2 regions of the Actinacidiphila reveromycinica genome follow, and region 1 is predicted to be linked to the other one. Evidence: riboswitches for the same ligand, from Rfam matches in the RefSeq annotation. Region 1 holds a riboswitch; the other holds the start of a gene.

Region 1 (3,293 bases):
CCTCGGCCAGCCGGGTCGCCGCCCAGCGCGAGCGCGGCACGACGGTCTCGTTGAGCGCGGCGGCCACCCCGGAGGGCGCCGAGGTGAACCGGGCGACGAGAGCGCCGAGTTCGACCGGGTCCTCCAGGGCGCGCCGCTCCCCGTTGACGAGCACGGTGATCGTCATACCGACTGCTCCTCACGGGCCGACGCCCCGACGTGTCCGGCGCCGAGCGGGGGCGTCGCGCCCGGCGGTGTCCCGCCCGGCGGCGTTCCGGGCCGTCCGCTTCCCGCCGCGCCGGGCGCCGCCGTCCCGGTTCCCGCCGCTCCGGCGGCGAACCGTCCGACCGCGAACGGGGCGGCGTAGTCGGGGAGTCCACCGGTGTCCAGGACATGGCCGAGCACGTCCCCGGTGATCGGGGTGAGCAGCACGCCGTTGCGGTGGTGCCCGGTGGCCAGCAGCAGGCCGTCCAGGGGCGAGGGGCCCAGCAGCGGCGCGTTGTCGGGGGAGCCCGGCCGCAGCCCCGCGAGCGTCTCGGTGAGCGGGAGTTCGGTGATGCCCGGCACCAGGTCGTGCGCGTCGCGCAGCAACTGGTAGACCCCGCCCGCGGTCACCGCCGTGTCCCAGCCGAACTCCTCGCTGGTCGCGCCCAGGACCAGTTCGCCGTTCTCCCGCGGCACCAGGTAGACATGGCTGCCGCGGACCACCGCGCGCACCGTCCGGGACAGGAAGGGCGCCTGCCCCGCCGGCATCCGCAACCGCAGGATCTGCCCCTTCACCGGCCGCACCGGCGGCAGCGCGTCCTGCGGCAGCCCCGGCATCCGGCCGCTCTCGCAGCCCGCGGCCAGCACGGTGCGGCCCGCCGACACCCGGGTGCCGTCCGCGAGTTCGGCACCCGTGACCCGGTCGCCGGCGCATCGGAGCCGGGCCGCCTTCGCCCGGACGAACTCCGCGCCCGCCGCGTCCGCGGCCCGCAGCAGTGCCGCGGCCAGCCGGCGCGGGTCGACCTGGTGGTCGCCGTCCACCCGCAGCCCGCCGCGCACCCCGGGGGCGAGCAGCGGCTCCAGCCGGCGGCACTCCCGCCCGCTCAGCCACTGCGCGGCCAGGCCCAGCGAGGTCTGGAAGGCGTGCAGGTCGCGCAGGTCCGCCCGGTCGTCCGCGTCCAGCGCCACCGCGAGGGTGCCGCACGGCCGGTACCCGGCGTCCATGCCGGTGTCCGAGGCCAGTTCCGCGACGAGGTCCGGATACCGCGCCGCCGACGCCAGGTTGAGGTCGAGCAGTGTCTGCTCGCCGTACTGCAACTCGGTGACCGCGGCGAGCATCCCCGCCGCGACGTGGGCGGCGCCGCCGCCCGGCGAGGGGTCGGCCACCACCGTGGACAGCCCGCGCTGGGCGGCGCGCCACGCCGTCACCAGGCCGATGATGCCGCCCCCCACGACGAGGACGTCCGCTGTTCGGGTACGCATGAGTCTTCGCTGCTCCCTTCGCCGGCATGACCCGGATCAGGTTCGTACGGTCGGCGGCCGGCCAGCCGCCCTCTCAGCCCGGTGCGCCCGGGCTCCCGCGAATTCGCTTGCCGCCAGCTTAGCCGAGGGCCCCTTCCCGGCGGCCGCCGCCTTCGGCTGCCGTGCGGACCCCGCCCCGGCGCGGCGCCAACGCGCTAACGTGTCCCGGTGGACGAGCGTCGCGCAGTGATCGTGGGGGCCGGCATGGCCGGCGTGCAGACGGCCGTGGAACTGCGCCAGCAGGGCTGGCGCGGCCCCGTCACCCTGCTCGGGGACGAGCCGCACCCGCCGTACGACCGCCCGCCGTTGTCGAAGGCGGTGCTCCTCGGCGCGGAGGGCGGCGCCCTGGCCGACGTGCGCTTCGACGTCGACTTCCGTGCGCTCGGCGTGGAGTTGCGGCTCGGGGTGCACGCGCAGGCGCTGCGCGCCGAACAGCACCACCTGGTCACCGACGCCGGCCTGGTGGCCTACGACGCGCTCGTCCTGGCCACCGGCGCCTACCCGGTGGTGCTGCCCGGCACCGCCGGCCTGGCCGGCGTGCACCCGCTGCGCACCCTGGACGACGCCGCCGCGCTGCGCCCCGTGCTCGAACGGCGCGAGCACGTCGTGGTGGTCGGCGCCGGCTGGATCGGCGCGGAGTTCGCGACGGCGGCCCGGCAGGCCGGCTGCGAGGTGACGGTGGTGGAGGCCGCCGACCGCCCGCTGGCCGGTGTGCTGCCCGCGTCCGTCACCGCGCACATGACCGGCTGGTACGGCGAGGCGGGGGTGACCCTGCGGACCGGCACCACCGTGGCCGGGGTCGAGGCCGGCGGGGTGGTGCTCGCCGACGGCAGCCGGCTGGCGGCCGGCGCCGTGGTGGTCGGGATCGGCGCCCGCCCCGCCACCGGCTGGCTGGCCGGCTCCGGGGTGACCCTGGACCCCCAGGGCGCCGTGCGCGCGGACGAGCGGCTGCGGACCACCGCGCCCGACGTGTTCGCGGTCGGCGACTGCGCGTCCTTCCCCTCGGCCCGCTACAACCGGCGGCTGCTCGTCCACCACTGGGACAACGCGGTCCAGGGCCCGCGCACCGCCGCCGCGAACCTGCTCGGCGGCGAGGAGGCGTACGACCCGGTGCCGTACTTCTGGTCCGAGCAGTTCGGGCGGTTCGTGCAGTACGCCGGGTTCCACCGGGAGGAGGACACGCTGATCTCCCGGGGGGACCCCTCCGACGGCTCCTGGTCAGTGCTCTGGCTGCGCCGCGGCGTGCTGGTGGCGGTGCTGGCGGTGGGCCGGCCGCGGGACATGGCGCAGGCCCGGAAGCTGATCGCCGCGGGCTCCGCGCCGGACCCGGTGCTCGCCGCGGACCCGGCGGTGCCGCTGAAGTCCGCCGTGCCGCGCTGACGGCCGCCGGCCCCGCCGGTGGTCCCGCCCGTCCGGAGCGGCCGGCGGTACACGGCACCGTGACGGCTCAGCGCTGGGAGCGGTTGTCGGCCGTAGGTGGCACGCTTGTCCCGTGACTGTTTACTCGTCGGTTGACGCACGCATTGACGCTCTCGTCCCCTCCTGGCTCACCCTGCCCGAGGTCGCCGAGCGTCTCGGTCTGGAAGTGACCCGGATCCGGCCGCTGATCAAGGAAGGGCAGCTCATCGCGGTCCGGCGCGGGGAGAACAAGGTCCTGATGGTGCCGGGCGACTTCATCGGGGACGGGAAGATCGTCAAGGGGCTGCCGGGCACGCTGACGCTCCTGAAGGACGACGGGTTCACGGACGACGAGGCCCTGGAGTGGCTCTTCACGCCCGACCCGACCCTGCCCGGCACCCCGGCGAACG
Region 2 (3,293 bases), 4.4 Mb from region 1:
TGGCGCTGACCGTGCTCGCGGTGCTGGTCTGGCGGATGGCCAAGCCGCCGGAGGACTACCTGCGTGACGTCACCGCGGCCGTCTTCGCCGCCTTCTACGTCCCGTTCCTCGCCACGTTCGTCGTCATGATGCTGGCCGCCGACGACGGCCCGCGGCGGGTCCTGGTCTTCCTCCTGCTCACCGTGATCAGCGACACCGGCGCCTATGCGGTCGGCTGGCGCTTCGGCAGCCACAAGCTCGCGCCGCGGATCAGCCCCGGCAAGACCCGGGAGGGCCTGGCCGGCGCGATCAGCTTCGCGATGGTCGCCGGCGCCCTGCTCATGCAGTACTTCGTGGACGGCGGCCGCTGGTGGCAGGGCCTGCTGCTGGGGCTCGCCGCGGCCGTCAGCGCCACCCTCGGCGACCTCGGCGAGTCCATGATCAAGCGCGACCTCGGCATCAAGGACATGGGCACGCTGCTGCCGGGCCACGGCGGCATCATGGACCGCCTCGACTCCCTGCTCCCCACGGCGCCGGTCGTCTGGCTGCTCCTGGTGGCGTTCGTCGGCCAGGGCTGACCCCCGGCCCCGCCTCCCACGCCGCCCGGCCCCCACCTCCCACGCCACCTGGCCCGCACCCTTGTCCACAGCCCCCCACTTCCCCGACGAGGGCACCGCGCGGAGTCTGCGACACTGGTAGGCATCATGCCTGTACCCGGAGAACTGACGTTTGCCGTGCCACGCGGGGCCAAGAAGCCGCCGCGGCACCTTGCCGACCTCTCGCCCGCGGAGCGGAGGGAGGCCGTGGCGGCGCTGGGGGAGAAGCCGTTCCGGGCCAAGCAGTTGTCGCAGCACTACTTCGCCCGCTACACCGACGACCCGGCGACGTGGACCGACATCCCGGCCGGCGCGCGCGGCCGCCTCGCCGGCGACCTGCTGCCCGAGCTGATGACCGTGGTCCGACACGCGTCCTGCGACGACGGCGACACCCGCAAGACGCTCTGGCGGCTCTTCGACGGGACCCTGGTCGAGTCGGTGCTGATGCGCTACCCGGACCGGGTGACGATGTGCATCTCCTCGCAGGCCGGCTGCGGCATGAACTGCCCGTTCTGCGCCACCGGCCAGGCCGGCCTGGACCGCAACCTGTCGACTGCGGAGATCGTGCACCAGATCGTCGCCGGGATGCGGGCGCTGCGCGACGGCGACGTGCCCGGCGGCGGGCCGGGCGCCCCCGACCGGCTGTCGAACATCGTCTTCATGGGCATGGGCGAGCCGCTGGCGAACTACCGCCGGGTGGTCGACGCGATCCGCCGCCTCACCGACCCGGCGCCCGACGGGCTCGGGCTGTCCCAGCGGGGCATCACCGTCTCCACGGTCGGCCTGGTCCCCGCGATGCACCGGTTCGCCGACGAGGGCTTCAAGTGCCGGCTCGCGGTGTCCCTGCACGCCCCCGACGACGAGCTGCGCGACACCCTCGTGCCGGTCAACACCCGCTGGAAGGTCCGCGAGGTGCTGGACGCCGCCTGGCGCTACGCCGACGTCTCCGGCCGCCGCGTCTCCGTCGAGTACGCCCTGATCCGCGACGTCAACGACCAGGCGTGGCGCGCCGACCGGCTCGGCCGGCTGCTGAAGAACCACCGGGTGCACGTCAACCTGATCCCGCTCAACCCCACCCCCGGCTCGAAGTGGACCGCCTCCCGTCCGGAGGACGAGCGGGCGTTCGTGGCCGCGCTGGAGTCCCACGGCGTGCCGGTGACCGTCCGCGACACCCGTGGCCAGGAGATCGACGGGGCCTGCGGTCAGCTCGCCGCTTCCGCACGCTGATACGGTGCGCTGGTGCGTTCATCGCACCAGCGGGACAAATGAACATCCGACAGGGGAGCGCCTGAGACGGCGCTGAGAGTGCGGCTGGGACGACGCGACGGCAGGACCGTCGCCGGGCCCAGGCCGCAGACCCTCCCACCTGATCCGGGTCATACCGGCGTAGGGAGTCAACGACAGTGAACAGCACCATCCGTCGGCGTGCCATGGGCGCGCTCGTCCTCGCCACCGCGGGCGCCACGCTCCTGGCCGGCTGCGGCGGTTCGGGCTCCGGGTCCGGGAGCGCGTCCGGCACCCCGTCGAAGACCGTCACCCTGGTCAGCCACGACTCGTTCGCCGCCTCCAAGTCGGTGATGGCGCAGTTCACCAAGGAGACCGGCTACACCGTCAAGGTGCTGCGCGGCGGGGACGCGGGCGCGGCGGTCAACCAGGCGATCCTCACCAAGGACCACCCGCGCGGCGACGTGTTCTTCGGCGTGGACAACACCCTGCTCTCCCGCGCCCTCGACAACGGCCTGTTCGACCCGTACACGGCCAAGGGCCTGGACCAGGTGCCCTCCGACGTCCAGCTCGACGCCGCGCAGCACCGCGTCACGCCGATCGACTCCGGCGACGTGTGCGTCAACTACGACCGCGCCTACTTCACCTCGCACCACCTCGCGCCGCCGCAGACCTTCGCCGACCTGGTCAAGCCGCAGTACAAGAACCTGCTGGTCACCGAGAACGTGTCCACCTCCTCACCGGGCCTGGCCTTCCTGCTGGGCACGGCCGCCACCTACGGCGACGACGGATGGCAGGCGTACTGGAAGAAGCTGAAGGCCAACGGCGTCCAGGTCGTCGACAGCTGGGAGCAGGCGTACGACAGCACCTTCTCCGGGTCGGCCGCGGGGAGGAAGGCCAAGGGCGACAAGCCGCTGGTGGTCTCCTACGCCTCCAGCCCGCCCGCCGAGGTGGTCGGCGTCACCCCGCAGCCCGCGCAGTCACCCGTCGGCGTGGCCACCGGCACCTGCTTCCGCCAGATCGAGTTCGCCGGGGTGCTGCACGGCGCGAAGAACCCCGCCGGCGCGAAGGCGTTCATCGACTTCATGCTCAGCCGGACCTTCCAGCAGGACATGCCGCTCCAGATGTACGTCGACCCGGTGGTCAAGGGCGCCGTCGAGCCGGAGCTGTTCACCAAGTACGGCGCGAAGGTCCCGCACCCGACCACGATCGCGCCCGACAAGATCGCCGCGAAGCGGGACGACTGGGTGAAGTCGTGGAACTCGATCGTCCTGTAGAGCCGCGCGCGTCCGGTCGCGGGAGGCGGCCCCGCCCCCTCGCGGCCGGACTCGCCCTGGCCGCGCTGCCGCTGGCGTTCTTCGCCGCCTTCTTCGCCTACCCGGTGGCGTCCATCGTCAGCCGCGGCCTGCACCAGGGCGGCCGCTGGCAGTTCGGCCGGATCGGCGACGTGCTCGGCGACGGCTCGGTGCGCCACGTGCTGTGGTTCACCTGCTG

Evidence for each region. A riboswitch is a leader RNA that binds a small molecule or an ion and turns the genes downstream of it on or off. The one in region 1 is predicted to bind thiamine pyrophosphate.
Region 2: linked by a shared signal. The riboswitch ahead of RVR_RS26945 (thiamine ABC transporter substrate-binding protein) and the one ahead of thiO (glycine oxidase ThiO) in region 1 are both predicted to bind thiamine pyrophosphate.

Annotation. Positions count from the first base shown of each region.
Region 1 covers NZ_AP018365.1:1,903,053-1,906,345, reverse strand. Annotated here, with positions in the region: gene thiS (sulfur carrier protein ThiS) at 1-166, opposite strand, end outside; gene thiO (glycine oxidase ThiO) at 163-1,446, opposite strand; TPP riboswitch at 1,443-1,555, opposite strand; gene RVR_RS07940 (NAD(P)/FAD-dependent oxidoreductase) at 1,654-2,865, shown strand; gene RVR_RS07935 (Rv2175c family DNA-binding protein) at 2,978-3,293, shown strand, end outside.
Region 2 covers NZ_AP018365.1:6,311,531-6,314,823, forward strand. Annotated here, with positions in the region: gene RVR_RS26935 (phosphatidate cytidylyltransferase) at 1-557, shown strand, start outside; gene rlmN (dual-specificity RNA methyltransferase RlmN) at 684-1,802, shown strand; TPP riboswitch at 1,844-1,985, shown strand; gene RVR_RS26945 (thiamine ABC transporter substrate-binding protein) at 2,006-3,076, shown strand; gene RVR_RS26950 (ABC transporter permease) at 3,055-3,293, shown strand, end outside.